Regions from separate parts of the Streptomyces sp. NPDC005955 genome, predicted to be linked through region 2. Evidence: riboswitches for the same ligand, from Rfam matches in the RefSeq annotation. Region 2 holds a riboswitch; each other region holds the start of a gene.

What was found. Region 2 has a riboswitch for cobalamin ahead of ACFYOU_RS14195 ((2Fe-2S) ferredoxin domain-containing protein). Riboswitches for the same ligand answer to the same signal wherever they lie in the genome.
Region 1: it holds a riboswitch for cobalamin, as region 2 does, so the genes downstream of both, ACFYOU_RS21910 (prenyltransferase/squalene oxidase repeat-containing protein) here and ACFYOU_RS14195 ((2Fe-2S) ferredoxin domain-containing protein) in region 2, are expected to answer to the same signal.
Region 3: it holds a riboswitch for cobalamin, as region 2 does, so the genes downstream of both, ACFYOU_RS11440 (cobalamin biosynthesis protein) here and ACFYOU_RS14195 ((2Fe-2S) ferredoxin domain-containing protein) in region 2, are expected to answer to the same signal.

Annotation. Positions count from the first base shown of each region.
Region 1 is NZ_JBIAIF010000009.1:80,551-87,946, forward strand. It holds gene ACFYOU_RS21910 (prenyltransferase/squalene oxidase repeat-containing protein) at 1-1,570, opposite strand, end outside; cobalamin riboswitch at 1,685-1,813, opposite strand; cobalamin riboswitch at 1,920-1,999, shown strand; gene ACFYOU_RS21915 (hypothetical protein) at 2,128-3,540, shown strand; gene ACFYOU_RS21920 (ArsR/SmtB family transcription factor) at 3,671-4,021, shown strand; gene ACFYOU_RS21925 (MFS transporter) at 4,131-5,486, shown strand; gene ACFYOU_RS21930 (hypothetical protein) at 5,537-5,737, shown strand; gene ACFYOU_RS21935 (NAD(P)-dependent oxidoreductase) at 5,853-6,824, opposite strand.
Region 2 is NZ_JBIAIF010000004.1:563,246-570,641, reverse strand. It holds gene ACFYOU_RS14220 (ATP-binding cassette domain-containing protein) at 1-61, shown strand, start outside; gene ACFYOU_RS14215 ((2Fe-2S)-binding protein) at 121-858, opposite strand; gene ACFYOU_RS14210 (ATP-binding cassette domain-containing protein) at 912-1,760, opposite strand; gene ACFYOU_RS14205 (FecCD family ABC transporter permease) at 1,757-2,839, opposite strand; gene ACFYOU_RS14200 (ABC transporter substrate-binding protein) at 2,872-3,852, opposite strand; gene ACFYOU_RS14195 ((2Fe-2S) ferredoxin domain-containing protein) at 3,912-4,301, opposite strand; cobalamin riboswitch at 4,362-4,489, opposite strand; gene ACFYOU_RS14190 (sigma-70 family RNA polymerase sigma factor) at 4,638-5,273, opposite strand; gene ACFYOU_RS14185 (hypothetical protein) at 5,335-6,000, opposite strand; gene ACFYOU_RS14180 (ferric reductase-like transmembrane domain-containing protein) at 6,183-7,208, shown strand; gene ACFYOU_RS14175 (DUF4430 domain-containing protein) at 7,242-7,396, opposite strand, start outside.
Region 3 is NZ_JBIAIF010000003.1:670,694-678,089, forward strand. It holds gene ACFYOU_RS11430 (putative cobaltochelatase) at 1-753, opposite strand, end outside; gene ACFYOU_RS11435 (cobyric acid synthase) at 944-2,488, opposite strand; gene ACFYOU_RS11440 (cobalamin biosynthesis protein) at 2,485-3,462, opposite strand; cobalamin riboswitch at 3,607-3,733, opposite strand; gene ACFYOU_RS11445 (hypothetical protein) at 3,917-4,153, opposite strand; gene ACFYOU_RS11450 (anion permease) at 4,163-5,419, opposite strand; gene ACFYOU_RS11455 (alpha/beta fold hydrolase) at 5,812-6,942, shown strand; gene ACFYOU_RS11460 (hypothetical protein) at 7,189-7,396, shown strand, end outside.

The DNA.
Region 1 (7,396 bases), on a different contig from region 2:
GGCCCCGACCGTGGCCCGAGGCGGGCGGCGAGGCGGGCGGTGAGGCCGGGGGAGTGGTGCTCGGGGGCTGCGGGCGATCGGGCTTCTTCGTGGTCAGCGAGGCCAGGCTGGTGTCCGCCCCCGCCAGGACGGCCACCCCGGTCGCGTAGAACACCGGGTCCGTCGCGCCCTCCTCGAAACCGAAGCCCCCGTCGGCGAGTTGCTGCCCGGCCAGCCAGGACACGGCGGCGTCGGCGCGCACTTTCTCGCCGAGGACCCGTAGCGCCTGGGCGGCGTAGCCGGTGCCGATCACGCTGCCCGTGGTGCCACCGGTGTAGCCGGGGAACGCGCCGTTGCTCAGCTGGGCCTTCCGCAGGTGGTCGCGGGCCTTCGCCACCACCGCCCGGTGACCGCCCGCCTGGTGCAGGGCCAGCACGGCGAGGCCCGTGGCGAGGGGGTCGCCCTCGCAGTTCTCCCCGGGGCCGATCAGGACACTGGTGAAACTGCCGTCCCGGCACTGGAGCCGGGTGAGTCGGGTCAGCGTCGCGGTCGGGGGCCGCACGCCGCCCCGCAGCAGGGCGAGCACCCCCAGGGCCTGCCCGTCGGTGTAGGACGCGTTGCGGAAGTCGCCCTCGGCGGTGCAGCCGGGCTGCCCGCCGGCAGGACAGACGTGGTCCGCCAGATCGCCGACGAGGTCGTGTCCGCCGAAGTCACGCGGGTCGCCCTCGGTGACGGCGGCGAGCAGGGCGAGCCGGGCGGCGGCCGTGGCGTCCGGTGCCCCGTCCCGTCCCGCGGCGTAGGCGTAGGCGCCGGTCTGGGCACGGAGGAACGCGGTCACCTTGGTCAGCGCCCGGCTCTTGCCCCGGGTGGCCAGCGCGTACGCGGCCTCCGTGGTCAGGAAGTGGTTGGGGGTTTCGGCGCCCTCGTCCACCACCCGTTCCCCGTCGGTCAGTGCGGCCCGGACCCAGGCGGCGGCCTGGGCGAGGTCCACTTCGGCCGGCGGGACGTTCGGCTCCTCGGGCCCTGGACCCGGTGTGCCGCCGCCCGCCCGCACCTCGTCGGGGGTGAACGTCGGCCGGCCGGTGGTGCCGCCGACGTCGGTGCCGCCGAAGACCCAGGCGTCCACGTCACCCGCGTTGGGCTTGCGGTCCATCGCCCCGTACTGGCTGTACTTCCAGTCCTCCTCGTCGGGGGAGGCGACCCAGTACGACCAGTACGCGGTGGCCTGCGGGGTGAGGACGCAGTCCTCGGTGGCGGGAGTCGGGTACGGGGTGCCGGAGTGGAACGAGCCGTGGCCGATGCGGCAGATGAACGCATCGCCGTCGTGGCCGGTGCCGGCCGTGCTGAAACCCGCCTCGTGCAGCAGCTCGTAGCCGGTGGTCGGCGTGGTGTCGCAGCCCCGCTCGACCGTGCCGCCGAAGGGGCCGAAGTCCACGGCGACCACGGCTCCCCTGCTGGCGGTGCACCGGTCGATCGGGTCGGCGAGCACCGGGGAGGCGGTGACGAGCACGGCACTGGTTCCGCCGAACAGGAGCACGGCCGACAGCAGGGCGGCCAGCCCCGCGAACCGTCTCCGCTTGTCCCTGTCCACCCGAGCTCCCCCGTGTCATCCGGGCGGCCAGACGTGGCTGAAGGGCCCGCAGGGACGCCTGGGCGTCACCGACGTGCCGGTCGACCACGCCGTAGTCCGCGACGGCGCTTCTCGCTGAGATCTGGCGCTCCAGGCAGTCCGGCTCGCCCGGTGTCACCGGGCCCACGGTTGCGGGTCAGCGCCGGATTTCGACCGGCTTCCCCTGAAGTGCAGTGCGTATCAGCCGGATTGGAACACGCGGCCGAAGAAACCGTCAAGGAGGCATGAACTACCCGCTGAACGTGCGCTGTTGCTCAAGCTCCCCATCTGGTGCGCGCGTGCTCCCTCGGGTAGCGTCCAGGGCTGCCACATGGGGGAACCCGGTGCGAGACCGGGGCTGACGCGCAGCGGTGTGGGGCGGCACGGTGCCGCACCCGAGCCCGAATGCCCATGCGGTGACGTCACCTTCGAAGCCGTACCACGCGAGGGGACGACGGCCCGAACCCGCCAGCGCCGCCACGTGTCCCCGCGGCGCGGTGCGCCCGGCCGGTGTCCCCGGTCCACCACAGGAGCAGGCCATGTCCCGTCCCCCGACCACCCGCCGCCTCGCGCTGGCCGTTCCCGCCGCCCTCGGGGCCTTCGCCCTGACCGCCCTCCCCGCGGCAGCGACCTCGACGCCCGCCCAGATCGCCACCTCCAAGACCAACGGCGTCGCCTACCTCAAGTCGCTCCAGGCCGCGGACGGTTCCTACGCGGGCACCGGGCTGTCCAACGAATGGGCCTTCAGCGCCTTCGCCGCGGCCGGGACCGCGGTCGTCGACGTGGCGCCCGGCGGTGACACGACGAAGAACGCCCGCACCGTCTACCGCACCCTGCTCTCCACGGCCGGCTGGCCGTCCGCCACCCCGGTCGTCACCGACTACGAGCGCGCCACCCTCAACGCCTACGCGGCGGGCATCGACCCGGCCCGGGTGTCCGCCTCGCGGAACCTGATCGCCGACGTCTACGGCTACTGGCAGAACGCCGAGGCCGGCTACTTCGGCCCCTCGGCCACCTACAACGGCACCGTCTTCGCCGGGCTGGCCCTGGCCGGGGCCAAGACGCAGACCGGGGTGCGGCGCGTCCCCCAGGCGCTCCTCGACAAGGTCGTCACCCGTATCCGCGCCAACCAACACCACGACGGCGGCTGGGACTTCCAGAAGGCCGAGGGCAACCCCACCCGCCTCAGCGCCCCCGGCGACATCGACATGACCGGCGCTTCGATGGCCGCGCTCTGCGCCGCGGGAGTGCCGAACACGGACGCCGACGTCGTCCAGGCGAAGGCGTTCCTCAAGAGCAAACTGGTCGCGGCCAACGGCGCGTTCAACGCCCTGTACGGAGTCAACACCAACTCCAACGGATGGGCCGTCGCCGGGCTCAACGCCTGCGGCATCAACCCGCAGACCGGCGACTTCCTCACCACCCTGGGCAAGACCCCGGTGGACTTCCTGATAGCCCAGCAGTACAACCCCGGTGGCGGTTTCAAGTACAAGTCCACCGACACCGTCCCCTCCGCCTACGCCTCCATCGACGCCCTCCGTGCCGTCGCCGGCGGCGGCTTCACCGCCGCCCCGCCCACCCCGGTCACCGCGGGCGCCCCGAAGTGGGTGGCCGCGAGCGCCTTCGCCCCCGGTACGGCCACCGAACTCGCCCTCACCGTCGATGACGGAATGGGGAACCTGAAGGTGTGCTCCGTCGCCTTCACCCCCACGGCCGCCACGGCCACCCTCGGCGACGTACTGGACGCGGCCGCCACCTCGGCGACCCCGTCGGGCTGTGTGACCGGGGTGACCCCGTCGTCGGGCACCGGCACGATCACCTCCCTCAACGGCACGTCCAACAGCGGTTCCCAGACCTGGAAGGTCAGTGTGGACGGCTCCGCCTTCGCCGCCGCCTCCCGCGGCCGGACGATCGGTGTCGGGGACACCGTCGCCCTGCGCTGGGGAGCCTGACCCCGAACCGGTACGGGCCCGTCACCTCCACGGGCCCGTACCGTCGGACCGCCTCCCCGGGCCACCCATGGAACAGCGATCCGTACGCACGGATGCACTGATCGGGTGCGCCCCGCCCTACGATGGGCGCATGAGCAAGGGCACGCACCCAGCAGGTGCACACCATGCGCAGCAGTCGGCCGAGCGGCTCGACGTCGCCGCGTCCGTCCTCGCCCTGCTCGCGGACCGGACCCGACTGGCACTGCTGGAGCGGCTCGGCCGCGGCGAAGCCGATGTCACCACGCTCACCCAGGCATGCGGGGCCGCCCGGCCTTCCGTCAGCCAGCACCTGGCCAAACTCCGACTGGCCGGACTGGTCACCGCCCGCAAGGACGGCCGTCGCGTCGTGTACGCCCTGCGCCACGGGCATCTGCGGCGACTGGTGGACGAGGCCCTGAACGTCGCCGACCACCAGATCGGTGCGCTGCCGCCCCACGACTGACCGCCACCCGCGTCGCCTGCGGGCCGCCTTTCACCAATAGGTGCATAGGTGCGCACCCATTGGCTACGATGAACCGGTCGCACCCACCCGCCGAACGGGACGGGACCTCATGCTGTCCGTGCTGCGCAACCGCACCTACCGCCGTCTGTTCACCGCACAGGTCGTCGCCCTGGTCGGCACGGGGCTCGCCACCGTCGCACTCGCCCTGCTCGCGTACGACTTCGCCGGGGACCGGGCGTCGACCGTGCTCGGGACGGCGCTGGCGATCAAGATGATCGCCTACGTCACGATCGCCCCCGTCGTCGGCGCACTCGCCCACCGGGTACCCCGCCGCGCCCTGCTGGTCTCCACGGACCTCACCCGGGCCGGGGTCGCCCTGAGCCTGCCGTTCGTCTCGACGGTCTGGCAGGTGTACGTCCTGGTCTTCCTCCTCCAAGCGGCTTCGGCCGCCTTCACCCCGACCTTCCAGGCCACCGTCCCCGAGGTGCTGCCCGACGAGCGCGACTACACCCGGGCCCTGTCGATGTCCCGCCTCGCCTACGACGGGGAGAGCCTGTTGAGCCCGGTGCTCGCGGCGGCGCTGCTCACCCTCATCCCCTACGACTGGCTGTTCGCCGGCACCGCTGCGGGATTCGTGGCCTCCGCGCTCCTCGTCGTCTCGACCGCCCTGCCCGCACCGCAACCCGTCGAACGCGGGGGCTCGGCCGCCCGGGCGACCTCCGGCACCCGACTCTTCCGGGCCACCCCCCGGCTACGGGCCCTGATCGCCCTCGACCTCGCGGTCGCCGCCGCCGGATCCGTCGTCCTCGTGCACACCGTCGTCCTGGTCCGGGACCACCTCCAGCGCCCCGCCGGCGCCGTACCCCTCGCCCTGGGCGCCTACGGCACGGGCTCCGTCCTCGCCGCGCTGATCCTGCCCCGGCTGCTGCGTCACCGCACCGACCGCACGGTGATGCTGCCGGCCGCCTTCGCCCTCCCGGTCGCCCTGGTCGCCGTCGTGGCGGTCGGCGCCGCGCGGCCGGACGCCTGGTCCTGGCCCCTGCTCCTGGCGGCCTGGACCGCGATCGGCGCGGCCTGCTCCCTCGTCCTGACCCCCGCCGGCCGGTTGATACGCCGGTCCACCTCCGACACGGACCTGCCCGCGGCCTTCGCCGCCCAGTTCTCCCTCTCCCACGCGTGCTGGCTGCTGACGTACCCCCTCGCCGGCTGGCTGGGTGCGGCCGCGGGCCTCCCGGTCACCACCACGGTGCTCGCCGTCCTCGCGCTGGGCGCCGCAGGGTGCGCCCTCGCGATCTGGCCCGCCCGGGACCCCGCACGGCTCAGGCACGTCCACCCGGACCTCCCCGCCGGTCACCCGCACCTCGTCGACGCCCGCCCCTGCGCCGACGGTTGGCAGCACGACCACCACTACGTCATCGACGGTCACCACCACAGCTGGCCGCGCCGGACGCGGGTCGGGATCTGACGCGCCGGGGTCAGGCCCCCGGTGAGGTGAGGGACGAGGCGCGGATCCGCATGACGGGTTCCAGCTCGACCGAACCGCCGAGGCTGGCGCTCACCATCGAAGCCGCCCCGGGCGGGGGAGCGAAGGACACCCTGCGCAACATCAGGACGACCGGGGAGTTCGTCGTCAACACCGTCTCCGTCGCCCGGGCCCGGCAGATGGACCTCACCGGGGTGAGGTCGTCGCCCTCCACGTCGCCGAGGAACTGCTGACGACCACCGGCCGCATCGACGTCGCGCGGCTGCGGCCCCTCGGACGGGTCGCCTCCGGCTTGGTCGACGCGGCCCGCCCCGCGGGGTTCGCCGCGGACCCCCGTCGGTCGGAGCGCTAACGCCCCCCGGCCAGTACCCGCACCGGCTTCTCCGCGAGGAACGCCTCGATGTCCTCGACGGCCTGGCCGAAGTACCCCGCGTAGTTGCGACGGGTCACGTAGCCCAGATGCGGCAGTGCGAGCAGACGGGGTGCCGTGCGCAACGGATCGTCCAGCGGCAGGGGTTCCGTCTCGAAGACATCGGTGCCCGCTCCGGCGATCCACCCCTCCTGGAGCGCCCGCAACAGTGCCGTCTGGTCGACGATCGCCGCCCGTGAGGTGTTGACCAGGTAGGCGCTGTCACGCATCCGGCGCAGCTCCGCCTCGCCGATCAGCCCCCGGGTGCGGTCGCTGAGCACCAGGTGCACCGAGACGAAGTCGCTGGTCTCCAGCAACTCCTCCTTGGAGGCCGCGGCGACCGCCCCGCCCTCGGCCGCTAGCTCCGGGGTGAGGTTCTGGCTCCACGCCACCACCTCCATGCCGAACGCGGCGCCGATGCGTGCCACCTTGCGGCCGATCTTGCCCAGTCCCAGCAGCCCGAGGCGACTGCCGTGGAGGTCGGCCCCCACCGTGTGCTGCCACGGCCCGCCCGAACGCAGCGCTGCGTTCTCGGGCACCGTCTGTCGTGCCAGGCCCAGGATCAACGCCCAGGTCAGCTCGGTCGGCGGCTCCGAATTGCTGGCCGTGCCGCACACGGTGACCCCGTGCCGGGCAGCCGCTTCCAGATCGATGGCCGCATTGCGCATCCCCGAGGTCACCAGCAGCCGGAGCCGGGGCAACCGGGCGAAGAGGGCGGCGGGGAACGGGGTCCGCTCACGCATGGCCACGACGATCTCGCTGTGCTCCAGCGCTTCGACCAGGGCGTCGGTCGAGGTGATGTGCGTGTCCAGGAACTCCGTCTCCACCTGGGGAGCGATCCTCGTCCAGTCGGCCAGGGAACGGGCGACGCCCTGATAGTCGTCCAGCACCACGCAGCGCAGCTTCGTCACGGCAAGCCCTCTCCAGGAAGCCCGGCCCCCTCGACCGGGGCCGGTGTGCGCCGACAGTACCTGGCGGGTCCGCCCTGCTGAAGCCGTGCCCGAAGGGCCGTGCGCCGAGGCGTTCGCGTCGACGGACCCGTGGCCGGCTCCCACCCGCCGCGGACGGCCCGCCGGTCGAATCCCCCTCGGTATCGAATTCCGTACGCCCCGCCGTTGGCGTGAAACCCCGGCGGGCGAATCTGTCTCAAAGGCGTGCTCCGGTTCCTTTCCGACCGAACTCCTGTTATCGGGACCTGACCTGTTGTGTCGGTACGGGCGAATCCTTGATCACCCGGGCTTCAGCGGTGTCCGCATTCGCCTGGTGTCGACGTGGTCTTTCAGCCGTCGGTTTCGCGCCCGGGAATGGTGCGGCGACCCGGTCGTGCGGAAATTCACGGTTCCCTCGCCCTGTCTGAACGATGACGTGTCGGTCGTTTGACCGTTCACGAGTGGACGCTCCGTGCGGTTCGGCTCGGCCGGACACCGGAGATGGATCAAGCAAAGTGTGGCGCAGGACCGTCCTGACCCGGGTTCGTCGCGGA
Region 2 (7,396 bases):
CATGACCGGGCCCGCGACCGCCGAGCCGTCCGTGGAGTACGCGGGCCGCGCCGGGCGGTGACCGGGTGGGCCGGGCGGTGACCGGGAGCGGTCAGGTCGCCGGGCGGCCGACCCGGGAGGTCAGGGCTGCTGTTCCGCCAGACCGCAGTCCCCGCACTTCGCCCCTGCCGGGGCCCGGTAGTACAGACAACAACTGCGCCGTCGGAACGTCAGGTCCGGGCCGGTGACCGAACCCGTACCGGTGAGGCGGCCCGTGCCCAGCAGCCGGTCCACCAGGGGCTCCAGCCGCCCGCGCACGCCCGGCCGGGCGGCCAGGACGGCCCGCCCCGCCTCGACCAGCGCGGAGGCGGCGTTCCCGTCCAGGAGCCGGGGGGACACCTTGACGGGGAGCCCGGCGCGCAAGACGTCCAGCCGCCGGGTCACCACCGTGTCGTACAGCTCGTCCACGAGTCGCGGGACCCGGGCCGCGTACCGCCCGGTGGCCCGCGGCAGCCGCAGCGCCGGCCCTTCGTCGGCGCGTTGCAGACGGGACAGATCGGGCACGATGCCGTGCAGCACCGTGCACGCGAGGAGCGGTGACCACAGCCGGGCCGCCTGCCCGAGCTGGGTGATCGACGCGGCGACCCGCGGTTCCTCGCTGCGGTGGCGGGCCGTGGTCGCCGCGATCAGATCGGGCACGCCGCGCGCGTACGCCTCCCCGAGGGAGTGCCAGCCGGTGTCGGGTCCACCCACCCGGACCGAGAAGAAGCCGCCGAGTTCCGCCACGTCGCGCAGGGCCGCGGCGACCTCGGCCGGCGGGGCCGTCGCCTCGCCGGGGTGGCCGGGGTCGACGGGGGCGTCCGGCTCGCCGGGGTCCACGGCGTCCGGGCGCTCGTCCGCCCGGCGGTGCCCGACCGGGTGCCGGGAGCCCGTCACGGGCGGAACGCCCGGGTCGGACCCTCGTCCCCGGTCACCAGGGTGATGTGCGGGACCCCCGTGACCGGATGTGCGTCGACCTCGGCCTCCACCCGGTACACCTCGGACAGCAACTCCCGGGTGAGGACCTCCGCCGGCGGGCCGAGCGCGACGACCCGACCGGCCGCGAGCACGCAGAGCCGGTCGCAGAAGGCGGCGGCGAGGTTCAGGTCGTGCAGGGCGACGACCGTGGTGACGCCGAGGTGCCGCACCAGCCGCAGCACGTCCAACTGGTGGCGCAGGTCCAGGTGGTTGGTCGGCTCGTCCAAGACCATCGTGCCGGCCTGCTGGGCGAGGGCGCGGGCGATCAGGACGCGCTGCTTCTCCCCACCGGAGAGCCGGTTGAAGGGCGCGTCCGCGAGCCCGTCCACGTCGAGGCGGGCCAGTGCCGAGGCGATCACGGCCCGGTCGTCGGCGTCATCGCCGGCGAAGGCCCGTTTGTGCGGGGTGCGCCCCATCGCCACCACGTCGTACACGGTGAGTTCGAAGTCCCCCGCGCTCTCCTGGAGGACGGCGGCCAGCTGCCTCGCCAGTCGCTTGCCGGGCATGCGCCACACGTCCTCGCCGTCCAGCAGCACCCGCCCCGAGGTGGGCCGCAGCGTGCGGTACACCGTGCGCAGCAGGGTGGACTTCCCCGCGCCGTTGGGGCCCGCGAGTCCGAGCACCTCACCCGGGGCCACCCGGAGCGACACCCCGGTGACCAGGGCCCGGCCGCCCACGGCGACCGTCACGTCCTCGATCTCCAGGGCGCCGGGCACGGCCGTGCCGGGCAGCTGCGCGCCCTCCTTCTCGATCGGCGCCGTCATGACGTCCTCCGTCGCATCAGCCACAGGAAGAAGGGGCCGCCGACCAGTGCGGTGAGGATGCCGACCGGGACCTCCTCGGGGCTCATCAAGGTCCGTGCCGCGAGGTCCGCGGCGATGAGGAACGCCGCGCCCAGCAGCGCGGCGGCGGGCAGCGCCCGGCGGTGGTCGGCGCCCACCAGCAGCCGCACGACGTGCGGCATGATGAGGCCGACGAAGCCGATCTGACCGCTGACCGCGACGATGGTGCCGATCATCAGGGCGACGACGGTGAACATGGCCGCTCGGAAGCGGTGCACGTCGAGCCCGAGCGCGGTCGCCGCCTCCTCGCCGGCCAGCAGCAGGTTCAACGGACGGCTCACCCCGAGCAGCACCACCGTGCCGGCGAGCACGACCACGGCCGGTATCCACAGCATCGACCACGTGGTCCCGGCGAGCCCGCCGAGCATCCAGCGCAGCGCCGACTGCGTCTTGTGCGGGTCGTTGGAGGTGACGATCAGGAAGCTGGCGAGCGCCGACAGCACCTCGGCGGTGGCGACGCCCGCGAGCACCAGACGGATGGTGGTCATCCGCCCGCCCGACCGGGCGAGGAAGTACACGGCGATCAGCGCGGCGAGCGCCCCGCAGAACGCCGCCAGCGGCAGGGTCACCAGGCCGAACGCCGTCAGGTTGAACACCAGGACGCTCACCGCGCCGACCGAGGCGCCCGAGGAGACCCCGAGCAGCATCGGATCGGCCAGCGGATTGCGGACCAGGGCCTGGAGCGCGGTCCCGGCGACGGCGAGTCCGGCGCCGACCACCGCGCACAGCAGGACGCGCGGCAGCCGCACGTCCATGACGATCGTCTCCCGCACCGGGGTCCAGGTCGCCTCGGCCAGTCCCGGGTGCACCCGGTGCAGCAGGATGCTCCAGACCTGGCCCGCGGGGACGTTGACCGAGCCGACGGCGACGCCCGCCGTACCCGCCACCGCCACCAGGGCGGCCAGCAGCACGAGGACCAGTGCGTACGGCGGCTTGGCCCGACCCGTCCGGACCTCCGACGAGTCGGGCGACGGGGCCGGGTCCCGTCGGGTGGTGTGCAGCGCACCGGCCCCGGCCGTCCGGGGCGCGCCGGTCACTGGAAGCGGTCCGGGTGCAGCTGACGGGCGAGGTCCGACACCCCGGCCGGCACCCGGACGCCGAGCACCGTCGAGGACAGCGGCAGCACCGCGAACCGCTTGTTCTTGATCGCCGGGACGTCCTTCAACGCGGGGTGCGCGAGCAGGAACTTCTTCTTCTCGGCGACGGTCTTGTCCCCGTAGTCGTAGATGACGACGGCTTCCGGTGCCCGCTCGGCGACCTGCTCGAACGAGACGTCGCCGAACTGCTTGTCCAGGTCGTCGAACTGGTTCCGGCCGCCCGCCTCCTTGATCATCTCGTTGCCGATGCCGGCACCGCCCGCGGTGAACGCCGTCTTGTCGCCGCTGTCGTAGACGAACACCTCGACCGGGTCGACGCCCTTGAGCTTCCCCTCGACACCGCTCAGCGTCGTGCGGACCTTCTTGACCTCGCGTTCGGCGCGGTCCTTCACCCCGAAGATCTTCCCGATCGAGCGGAGTTCCGTCTCGATCTGGTCCATCGTCACCGGACCCTCGGGGCACTCCTCCACATTGAGGTAGGAGTTGACGCCCGCCTTGGTCAGCGCGGCGCGGCTGCGGCCCTCCTGCTCGTCGAAGGTGCTCGCGAACCCCGCGTAGGCGAAGTCGGGTTCGGCGGCGAGCAGCGCCTCGAAGGACGGGTACTCGTCCGCGAGGACCTTGATGCCGCGGTAGGCGTCCGCGTACTCGGGCAGGATCTCGTCGTCCAAGTAGGCGGTGCCCACCATGGACTTCTCCAGTCCGAGCGCCAACAGCACCTCGGTGGCGTGCTGGTTCAGGGAGACCGCCCGCTGCGGGGGACGCTGGTACGTCGTCTTCACCCCGCAGTTGGTGACGGTGACCGGGAAGCCCTCGGGCGCGGAGGCCGCGCCGTCGGTCTTCTCGTCGGTGCCACCGCCACCGCAACCCGCTATCAGGAAGGCGGCTGCGGCGAGCAGGGCGACGGAGCGTCTGGCCATGGTGTGGTCGGTCCTCTCACCACGGACGGCACGGCGCCGCCCGCGGTCGGTTCGTGGGTTCAGCGCGTCGCGTCGGACTGCGCGGTACGGACCCGCCGCGGCGGGGTGAAGACGTAGAGGTCGAGGACGTCCGGTGGTGCGGCGACCCCCGGACCGCCGGCGCGGACCCAGGAGACGATGTCCTCGGTCGCGGCGGAGTCGTTGACGAGGCCGAGCCAGACGGGACGCGCCCCGGCCGCGCGTCCGGCGGCCGACGGGCGGACGACGATCACATTGGCCTGATCGCAGACGTCCAGGCAGGCGGCGACCGTCACGGAGGTCGCCTCGCTCAGCCGCGCCACCTGCGCGGAGTGATCGACTCCGGTCACCTTCGCGCTGCCGCAGCAGCAGTCCCGGCACACCACGACCCGGCACGGTACCGGATCGTCGGCCAGCGGCCCTTCGGGCATTCCGACTCACGCTCCCCTCTGGGGAGATCCGCCCCAGTTCTGTCGAGGAGGCGACCGCGTGAGTCTCCTGGCTCTCGGGTCACCGCTCGCCCCGCCCTTCCCACCCGCATAGGGGCAGTGGGCCGTTCGGGGTTCGCTCGCCGATCACAGTGGCGGGACCGCACCGGATTCACACCGGTTTCCTCGTTCCGCCGTCGCCTTTCCGCGTCATCATGACAGACCCGGCGCCCGGAACCCATGCCTGGGGCGCGGTTGCTGCGCAGGTCACACGGGCGGAACGGGGGAGCGGGCCGGTCCCGGTGCGCGCGGCGAGCGCCGCCCGCACCGGGAGGGCGGTCAGGCCGCCACGAGGGCGGGGGCTCCGCTGGGTTGCTCCAGCCAGCTGGCGGCCAGGTCCCGACGGGCACGTGCCACCCGGGAGCGGATGGTTCCCACGGGGCAGTCGAGGGCCTCCGCGGCCTCCGCGTAGGACAGGCCGAGGAGCCGGGTCAGGGCGAACGCCTGGCGCCGTCCGGGTTCCAGCGAGTCGAGCGCGTCCATGAAGGCCACCGATTCCTCGAAGCCGGGGAGGTGGCGGGGCTGCGCGCGCTCCGCCGCGGTCAGCCAGTCGGCGCTGTCGGCGATCCTGGGCCGTGCGGAGGCCCGGCGCAGCCGGTCCACGACGACCCGGCGGGCGATCGCCAGCAGCCAGGTGCGTGCGCAGGAGCGTCCAGCGAATCCGCTGAGGCTGGTCAGCGCGCGCAGAAAGGTTTCCTGGGCCAGGTCCTCCGAACCCGGTACATCGGTGGTCAGATGGGCGACGAACCGCCGTACGTCGTCATAGGTGGCGTGGACGAAGAGTTCGGCGGCGCGCTGGTCGCCGAGGCCGGCGGCCAGTGCCCAGGTGGTGATCTCCGCGTCGCGGTGTGCGTGCCGGGCGGCGGCAGCGCCGCTGCGGGTGGATCGTGCGCCTTCTCCAGGTGAATAAGGCATGACAAATCGCCCTTCGCGTCCGGGACTTAACCCGTCAAAGGTGAAATAAGTGGACAAAACCTCAGGACGCGAAAAGAGGGGGCCCTCGTCGAGGGGCCGCGCGCAACAGGGCGAGCGGAGACGGGAGGCGGTCGGACGCGCGACGCTCGACCGGGGCGGGCGTCGCCGCCGGCAGGACCTGCGCCCCGCACAGGGCGGCCACGGCGAACCGCAACAGGCCCCCGAGGAACAACGCCAGCGCCCGGCCGAGTTGGGCGAGCGAGCGCTCCCCCCGCCACAGCCACCAGCCGCACACCGCACCCGCGAGCACGTGCGCGCTGGCCATGCCCGAAGTGACCGAAGAGAGGTCGAACAGGCCGCGCAGGGAGCGGAAGAGGGCGAGCGCGGTGCTCCCGGCCAGACCCGTGCCGTCCGTGGTGACGGGGCGCGGATGGGCCGTGTGGACCCCGTGGCCCGTGCCGCCCGGCCCGTGGGTCAGACCGAACAGCGCGTGCAGCATGACCTGGGCCCCGGCGCTCGCCCCGATCACCGCACCCGCGGACCGTTCCCGGCGGGTCAGGCGCCAGGCGAGCAGGGACACCGGGGGAACCGCGATCACGTACCCCTGGAGCGAGGGCGAGACCCCCGACGCCAGGGCGTGGCCGAGCCCGGACACCACGACGCACACGGCGACGAGGATCGTCGTGTGCGTGAGGCGGAGTGCGGTTCCGGCTCCCATGAGAGTCATGGTGCCAGTGGGATACGGGTCCCGGGTAAGGGCTTTGACCGGACAGTTGGCGCGATCGCCCCCGTTTGTGGACACCGTGTGTCGTGACCCATGTCACTACCCGCTCCCGGGAACTTTCCGCCCTCCGCATCCGACTACGTGTGCGACCGGCCCCACCCGGTCGTGCGCGACCTCATTGACACGTGACAGAAGCGGAGCCGCCCGCCGTGAACCCCACAAACGACCGTGCTGCGCCCGGTACCGAGCCCCCGCCCGCCGCAGGTACGAACCCCGGACCGTCGGGCGTGTCGACGCCGCCCCGCCCCCGGGTGACCCTCCGCGGCGACCTGCGGGCGGGGGTCCTCGACGGCTCCTTCGCCCTGCTCGTCACGGGCGCCGTCTTCGTGCTGCTCTACGTCCGGATCGAGGCCGAAACCTCGTCCACGCTCACCGTGATGCCGTTCATGGCCGACACCGGTGCCTTCTGGATGTACTTCCTCAGCCAGGCGTTCGGCTGGTCCGCGCTGCTGTGGGCCTGGGGCACCGTGGTCCTCGGACTGCTGCTGTCCGGCCCCCGCCCGAGCTGGCTGCCCCTGTCCGGCCCCCGCCTCGAACGGCTCCACCGCACCACGAGCATCAACACCATCGCGCTGATCGCCGCTCATGCACTGCTGTTCGCCGCCGAGTTGGTCCGGCACGACACCGACGCCTGGTACGCCGGCACCGCCACGGCCTTCGTCGAGGCCTTCGTGCCCGGCGGTTACGCCTCCGGAACCGGCCGGATCGCGATCCCCGTCGGTCAGGCCGCGCTCTACCTCGCGATCCCCCTCGGTCTGCTCTTCTACGTCCGGCACCGCATCGGCGCCAGGGCCTGGCGGGTCATGCACCGCTTCGTCCTCGTGGTGTACGTCCTCAGCGTCTGGCACACCCTGCTGTACGGCACGAACGTGTGGTACGACGGCTGGTTCCGCACCACGGTGTGGCTGCTCCAACTCCCCGTCGCCGCACTGTTCCTGGCGCGGCTGATGAGCCCGGCCCGGCGTTCCCAGCGGCTCGCGGCCCCCGGTGTCCGGTCGGGGGCCAAGGCCGTCTGGACGTTGCGGTTGGGCGGGCGGCTGGCCGTGGTCGCCGTCCTCGGGGTGCTCGTGGCCGTCCTGGTCACGGGCCGGGACGGCGGACGCACCGAGCCGCCCGCCGACACCACGTCCAGCCACACCGAACACGGCTGATGCCGGGGCCGCTCCGGGGTCGGCGCCGGAGGGTTACAGGGCGGTCCAGGTGAAGGCCACCCGGTCCCCGGCGTGGATTCTGAACTGGCAGCCGCCGACGGGGGTCGGCGTCCCGTTCACGGAGATGTTCCAGTAGGCGGTCGCGCCCCCCTCGACGTTCTTGATGGACTGCACGAAGTAGTCCTCGA
Region 3 (7,396 bases), on a different contig from region 2:
CTCGGGCAGCAGGGCGCGGGCCGCGACGATCCGCTCGCGCAGCGCGGACTCGTCCCCCGCCCAGCGCTCGGCGAAGGCCCCGGGAGCGTCGTCGTAGGCGAGCCGCCGCTTGACGACCGCCACCCGCTGCTCCGGTTCCCGGGACGCGGTCACCTCCACGGTCAGACCGAACCGGTCCAACAACTGGGGGCGCAGCTCGCCCTCTTCCGGGTTCATCGTCCCGACCAGCAGGAACCGTGCGGCATGCCGTACCGAGACGCCTTCGCGCTCGACGTACGAGGCGCCCATCGCGGCGGCGTCCAGCAGCAGGTCCACCAGGTGGTCGTGGAGGAGGTTGACCTCGTCCACGTAGAGGATGCCGCGGTGGGCGTCGGCCAGCAGACCCGGCTCGAACGCCTTCACCCCGTCGGCGAGGGCCCGTTCGATGTCCAGGGCGCCCACCAGCCGGTCCTCGGACGCGCCGACCGGCAGTTCCACCATGCGGGCGGGCCGGTCGGTGGCGGGGCCCGGCTCGTGGGGGCCGTCCGGGCAGCCCGGGTCGGGGGCGTGCGGCGCGCACGAGAAGCGGCAGCCGGTGACCGTCGCCACCTCGGGCAGCAGCGCGGCCAGGGCGCGCACCGCGGTGCTCTTGGCGGTGCCCTTCTCGCCGCGCACCAGGACGCCGCCGACCGCGGGTGACACCGCGTTCAGCAGCAGTGCGAGCCGGAGGTCGTCCTGGCCGACGATGGCGGTGAATGGATACGGGGTGGTCACCCGTGGCCCTCCCTGTCGATGGGGTCGATGGGGTCGATGGGGTTCCCGCGGGGCGCGGACGGGGCGCCGGGTGCGCGGGCGTCGGCCCGCGTGCCCGCGTCGGTGTCCGTCGCCCCGCGGGCTCGGTGTGCTCCGGCGCCGGGCGCCCCGCGTCCACGGGCCGCCGCGGCCGGTCCGCCGGCCGGGCGCCTCACGGGGCGCCCGGCGGAACGAACGGCAGGCCGGGCGGCGGGCCCGAGACGATGAGGTCGCGCAGCGCGTCGGTGTCCGTGTGGTGCTCGATCAGATCGGCGAGGCGGTCGAGTTGCTCCTCGCGCAGCGCGGCGAACGAGGTGTCCGCCGCGGGCACGAACCGGCGGCCGGCGCGCGCGGCGACCTCCCGCAGGAAGGCCCGCCGGAAGCCGTCCGACTCCAGCGAACCGTGCCAGTGGGTGCCCCACACGGAGCCCACCCGGCAGCCGTCGAGGAAGGGTTCCCCGCCCCGTACGTCGGCGACGCCGTGGTGGATCTCGTAACCGTCGACCCGCTCGCCGAGCGCCGTGCCCGACGGCCGGGCGAGGGTCTTCTCGCGGGCGAACCGCACCCGCACCGGCAGCAGTCCCAGCCCGTCCACGGTGCCGGTGCGGGACTCGACCTCGTCCTCGATGCGCTCGCCCAACACCTGGAACCCGCCGCAGATCCCGAGCACGGGCCGGCCCTCGGCGGCCCGCCGCAGCAGCACCTCGGCGAGCCCCCGCTCCCGTAGCCAGCGCAGTGCGGCCACGGTCCCCCGGGTGCCGGGGACGACCACGAGGTCGGCGTCCGCGGCCTCCTCGGGCCGGTCGACGAAGCGCACCACGACGCCCGGTTCGGCGGCGAGCGCGTCCACGTCGGTGAAGTTGGACATCAACGGCACCGCGCACACCGCGATCCGCAGCACCTCCGCGCCGACCGGGGCAGCGGCCGAGGACTCGCGGACGGTGCCCCGCAGCGACACCCGTAGCCCGTCCTCCTCGTCGATGCCCAGCCCGTGCTGGAACGGCAGCACCCCGTAGGTGGGGCGGCCGGTGAGGCTGCGGAGCATGTCGAGCCCCGGCTCCAGTAGCGAGACGTCGCCGCGGAACTTGTTCACCAGGTAGCCGGCGACGAGTTGCTGGTCCTCGGGGGCCAGCAGGGCGGTGGTGCCGAAGAACGAGGCGAACACCCCGCCGCGGTCGATGTCGCCGACGACGAGCACCGGCAGCCCCGCCGCCCGGGCGATCCCCATGTTGACGATGTCCGTGCGCCGCAGATTGATCTCGGCGGGGCTGCCCGCGCCCTCGCAGACCACCACGTCATGGGTGGCCCGCAGTTCCTCCAGGCACTCCACGACGGTGCCCAGCAGCGCCTCGCGGCCCCCCGGCACCGGTTCGCCCTCGGTCGGGCCGCCGCGCGCGCCGAAGAAGCCGCGGGCGCTCATCTCGCCGACCGGGCGCCCCTTCAGCACGACCTGACTGGTGCGGTCGCCGCCCGGCTTCAGCAGCACCGGGTTCATCAACGCACTGGGCTCCACCCCGGCGGCCTGGGCCTGCATGGCCTGGGCCCGGCCGATCTCGGCGCCGTCCCGGGTGACGAAGGAGTTGAGGGACATGTTCTGCCCCTTGAACGGCGCGACCTTCACGCCCTGGCGCGCCAGCCACCGGCAGATCCCGGCGGTCACCACGCTCTTGCCCGCGTCGGACGTCGTCCCCGCGACCAGCAGTCCGCCCCGCATCATCCCCGCCCCCGTCCGGTGCCCGTACCGGTGCGCCGGAGGCGGCGGGCCGTGAGCAGCCCGCGCCCCGCCGCGCACACGGCCAACGTCAGCCAGCCCACCCGTCGGGACAGCCGTACCGCCCGTTCGACGTCCTCGACCGCGACGGCCCGTCCGGCGCCGTTCAGCACCGGTCGGTGTTCGACCCGTCCGCCGTAGGACAGGGTGCCCCCGAGCCGGACGCCGAGGGCGCCGGCGAACGCGCTTTCGGCGACGCCCGCGTTGGGGCTCGGATGGCGTCCCGCGTCGGCGCGCCAGGCCCGCGCCGCGGCCGCGGGCGCACCGCCGGCCAGGACCGCGAGGGCGCCGGTGAGCCGGGCCCCCGGCCAGCCCATGACGTCGTCGAGCCGGGCCGAGGCCCAGCCGAAGCGGCGGTGGCGCGGCGACTTGTGGCCGACCATGGCGTCCAGGGTGTTGACGGCCCGGAAGGCGATCAGTCCGGGCACCCCGCCGACGGCCCCCCACACCAGCGCGCCGACCACGGCGTCGGAGGTGTTCTCGGCGACCGACTCGACCACCGCTCGGGCGATCCCGTCGGCGTCCAGGGACTGCGGGTCGCGCCCGCACAGGTGCGGCAGCCGTGCGCGGGCCGCCGTCACCTCGCCCGCGGTGAGCGCGGCGCCGATCGCCCGGGCCTCCCGGCCCAGGCTGGTCCCGCCGAGCACCGTCCAGGTGGCGGCGGCGGTCAGCGCGACGGACGCGGCGGGGGAGCGGTCGGCCGCGCGGGCGGCCAGCGCGGCCGCTGCCGTCACGCCCCCGGCGCACAGCGCGGTGTGCAGTGCGCCCCAGCCGCGGTGGTCGCGCCACAGCACGTGTTCGACGGCGCCCGCGGCCCGACCGAAGGCAGCGACCGGGTGGCCCCGTCGGGGGTCACCGAACAACAGGTCGCCGATCAGTCCGGCGGTGGCGCCGTACGCGAAGGTTCGCCCGGCCCGCATCGGCTCAGTCCGCCGTGCCCCGGAGGACCTTCGAACGGTGGAGGGGTCCCGCGCCGTGGCGCACGGGACCGGGAGACGGGCGCCCCGGCATCGTGGTGGTCCTCACTCAGGGTCCGCGCCCTGGGTCGACGGATACGTCGGCGAGAGTCTCCTGGCTCCCGGATCGGCGCTTCCCCCGGTCTTCCAGCCGCTGGGGCCGTGACGTCCGGTGTGGGGGAGCGCTCCCCGGTGACAGTGGCGGGACCGCGCCGGATTCGCACCGGCTTCCTCTGCTGCCGCCGTAATGGCTCGGGAAGTCCACCACGCCCCGAGAACACCCGTCAACCGCGCGCTGACCTGCGGCGGGGCAGTGTGTGAAGACCCACATGCGAACGGTCCGGCCGGTCACCGCGCAGGGAGCGGTGACCGGCCGGACCGTTCGTGACCCGTGCGGGTCCGGTGGAGCAGGGGGTGATCAGGCGACGATCAGGTAGATGCCGTACGTGACGGCGGCCACGCACAGGGCGAAGCAGGCGTAGGCGCCGGTGGCGGCCATTGCTGCCGATCCGCCCTTGGGACCGCCCTCCGCGGCGAGCGCCGCCTCCCGCTTGGAGAGTCCGACGATGCCGAGGGTGAACAGGCCCACGAGGGCCACCGTGACCACGAGGCTGACGCCGAACACGGAGGCGAGTGCTGCCCAGTCGATTTTCATGGAGGTTCCTTACACCTTGGCGGTCCGCGGCGCGGACTCCGTCGAGGGGTCCTGCTTCGCCGGGAGGGTGGCCGTGAGGTCGCCCAGGGCGGTGGCGTCGGCGACCGGACCGGCCGGCGGCGGGGTCACCGCGGCGATGGCGGTGGTGACGACGCCCGCGGGCTCGTCGACGTCGTTGACGTTGGTGTGGTCGACGACCTCCCGGCGGGAGATGAACCAGATGGCGGCCGACCCGGCGACGAGCAGCGCGCCCGTGACGGCGATGCCCCAGGGGCCCTGCTTGGTGAGCAGTTCCGCGAGCGCACCGACCACACCGGCGGCCGGCAGGGTCAGACCCCAGGCGACGAACATCCGGGTGGCGGTCGACCAGCGGACGACCCCGCCCTTGCGGCCGAGGCCCGCACCCATCACGGCACCGGAGCAGGACTGCGTGGTGGAGAGGGAGAAGCCCAGGTGCGAGGAGGCCAGGATGACCGTCGCGGCACTGGTCTGGGCGGCGAAGCCCTGCGGGGGCTGGAGGTCGGTCAGACCGCGGCCCATCGTGCGGATGATGCGCCAGCCGCCGAGGTAGGTGCCGAGCGCGATGGCGATGCCGGCGGAGGCGATGACCCAGACCGGCGGGTTCGACCCGGGAGCCAGGGCGCCACCGGTGACCAGCGCCAGGGTGATGATGCCCATGGTCTTCTGCGCGTCGTTGGTGCCGTGCGCGAGGGAGACGAGTCCGGCCGAGGAGATCTGCCCGATGCGGTAGCCCTTGGAGGTCGACTTGTCGTCGGCCTTCTTGCCGATCTTGTAGGTCAGGCGGGTCGCGAGCATCGCGGCCACACCGGCCACCAGCGGAGCGGCGACGGCGGGGATCAGGACCTTGGTGACGACGGTCGAGCCGTTCACCGAGTCCCAACCGGCCGACATGACGGCGGCACCGATGAGGCCACCGAACAGGGCGTGCGAAGAGCTGGACGGCAGGCCCAGGAGCCACGTGAACAGGTTCCAGAGGATGGCGCCGACGAGCGCCGCGAAGATCACCTCTGGCTGTATGCCGTCTTCGTTGATCATGCCGCCCGAGATCGTCTTGGCGACCTCGACCGAAAGGAAGGCTCCGACCAGATTGAGCACGGCGGACATGGCCACCGCCGTCTTGGGCTTCATTGCGCCAGTCGAGATGGTCGTCGCCATCGCGTTGGCCGTGTCGTGGAAACCGTTCGTGAAATCGAACACGAGAGCGGTGACGATCACGATTCCGAGGAGGAGCGTGATGTTTTCCATTTACCCAGGCTTCTGTTGGACGACAGTGGCGGTTGGAACGTAGGCAACCTGAGTGAACGGAAGATGAACTGGGGCGGGCATCGCGGTGTCTCAATCTGGAGCAAGGCTATTCCGCATGGGGGGGCCGGGTGATCGGGCGGTGCCGCGAGGCCGGAACGGTGGGCTCCGGGGCTTCCGGCGCAAGCGGTTGCCGCACTCTGCCGGGGGGTCGGTTCACCACCTCATCCGACTGTACGACCCTCGCCCCACCCGACGACCCGGCGATCCGCTTTGTCCTGAATAAGTAAGAAACATCACCCACCGTCCCGTCCGACGGTCACACCGGTCCCGTACCCCCCGCCGCGGCGCGTCCCCGCTGGCCGCGGGCCCCGCCCACCCCGACACTGGGAGACGTGCGTACAGCCCGAGTGACGGCCGCGGCCGTCACCGCCACCACAGCGACCACCGCCCTGCTGGCCCTGGCCGCGGGCCGCTTCGCCAGCAACGCCGCCCTCAGGCCCCGTCCCGGCCACCCGCTCCCCACCGACCCCCGGCTCACCGTCCACACGGTCACGGCCGACCGGGTCACCCTCACCCGGGACCTCTCCAGCCTGCGCCCCGGCACCTACGGCCTCACCGGCCACGGCGTCCACGCGGTGGTGGGCCCGGTCCTCCCGGACGCCCCCCACACCGCCGACACGGTCGTCCGCCGCCTGGAACGCGTCACCCACGGCACCCTGGACCCGGGCGCCGAGGTCCGGCTCACCCCTCAGGTCCACATCGGTGACCCCCGCACCGCCCTCGGCCTGGACCACGAGGACGTCGAGGTCCTCGGCGAGACGGGCCCGCTGCCCGCCTGGCTGGTGCCCTCCGCCCGCGACACCTGGGTCATCGCGGTGCACGGCCTGGGCACCACGCGGGAACACCCGATGGTCGTCATGGACTTCCTGCACCGCCGCCGCTTCCCGGTGCTGTGCCCCGCCTACCGGGGAGACCGCGGCGCGCCCCGCTCCCCGGACGGCCTCAGCCACCTGGGCGAGACCGAATGGCGCGACCTGGACGCCGCGATGCGCCACGCCGTCCGCCACGGGGCGCAGCGCCTCGTCCTGCACGGCTGGTCCACCGGCGCCACCATGGCGCTGCGCGCCGCCACCCACTCCGCGCTCCGCGACCGCGTCGCCGGACTGGTCCTCGACTCGCCCGTGCTCGACTGGGAGGCCACCGTCCGCGCCCTCGCCACCGCGCGGCACGTGCCGGACGCCCTGCTGCCGCTGGCCGTCCGCGCCGCCCAGGGTCGCACCGGACTGCGTCCGCACCGGGTACGGGAACGGGCCGACATCCGCGACCTCCGGGTGCCCGCACTGGTGGTGCACGGCCCGGACGACGCGGTCGCGCCCTGGGCGCTGTCCCGGGCCTTCGCCCGCAGCCGCCCCGAACTGGTCACCCTGCACGCCGTCCCCGGCGCCCCGCACGGCGCCATGTGGAACGCGGACCCCACGGGGTACGAGGAGGCGCTGCGCCGTTTCCTCACCCCGCTGGGCTGACCCCGCTCCCCGTCCGCCGGGCCGACCCCCGCTCCCCGTCGTCCTCCGCCCGGGCGACCGGGCCCCATACCCCCCTGTGGTAGACGCCTCGTCCGCACCAGCCCCCTCAGCCCCACCCGTCCCACCTCCCGGGCGGCTCCGCTTCGGCTCTCTCGAACAGGACACGGACCACCGCACAGGGGTTCACCCGCTCCTCGCGGGGCATTCCGTTTGGGTTTTCGGACCGTCAACCGGAAGACTGCCCCTGTGACGTCCCGTACCCCGCGCGACTCCAGGCTCCGACTCGTCCGTCCGCGTTCCCTGACCGCCGCCACCCCGGCGGTCGGGGAAAGGCGTTCCCGCCGCCCCGCACCGAGGCCGCCCGAGGGCACCCCGGCGCCCTGGGAGTTGGCCCGCACCGCCCGGGCGGGCCTCGCCGGGGCCGTACGGGTGGCCCGCTGGGCGGACGCCGCGC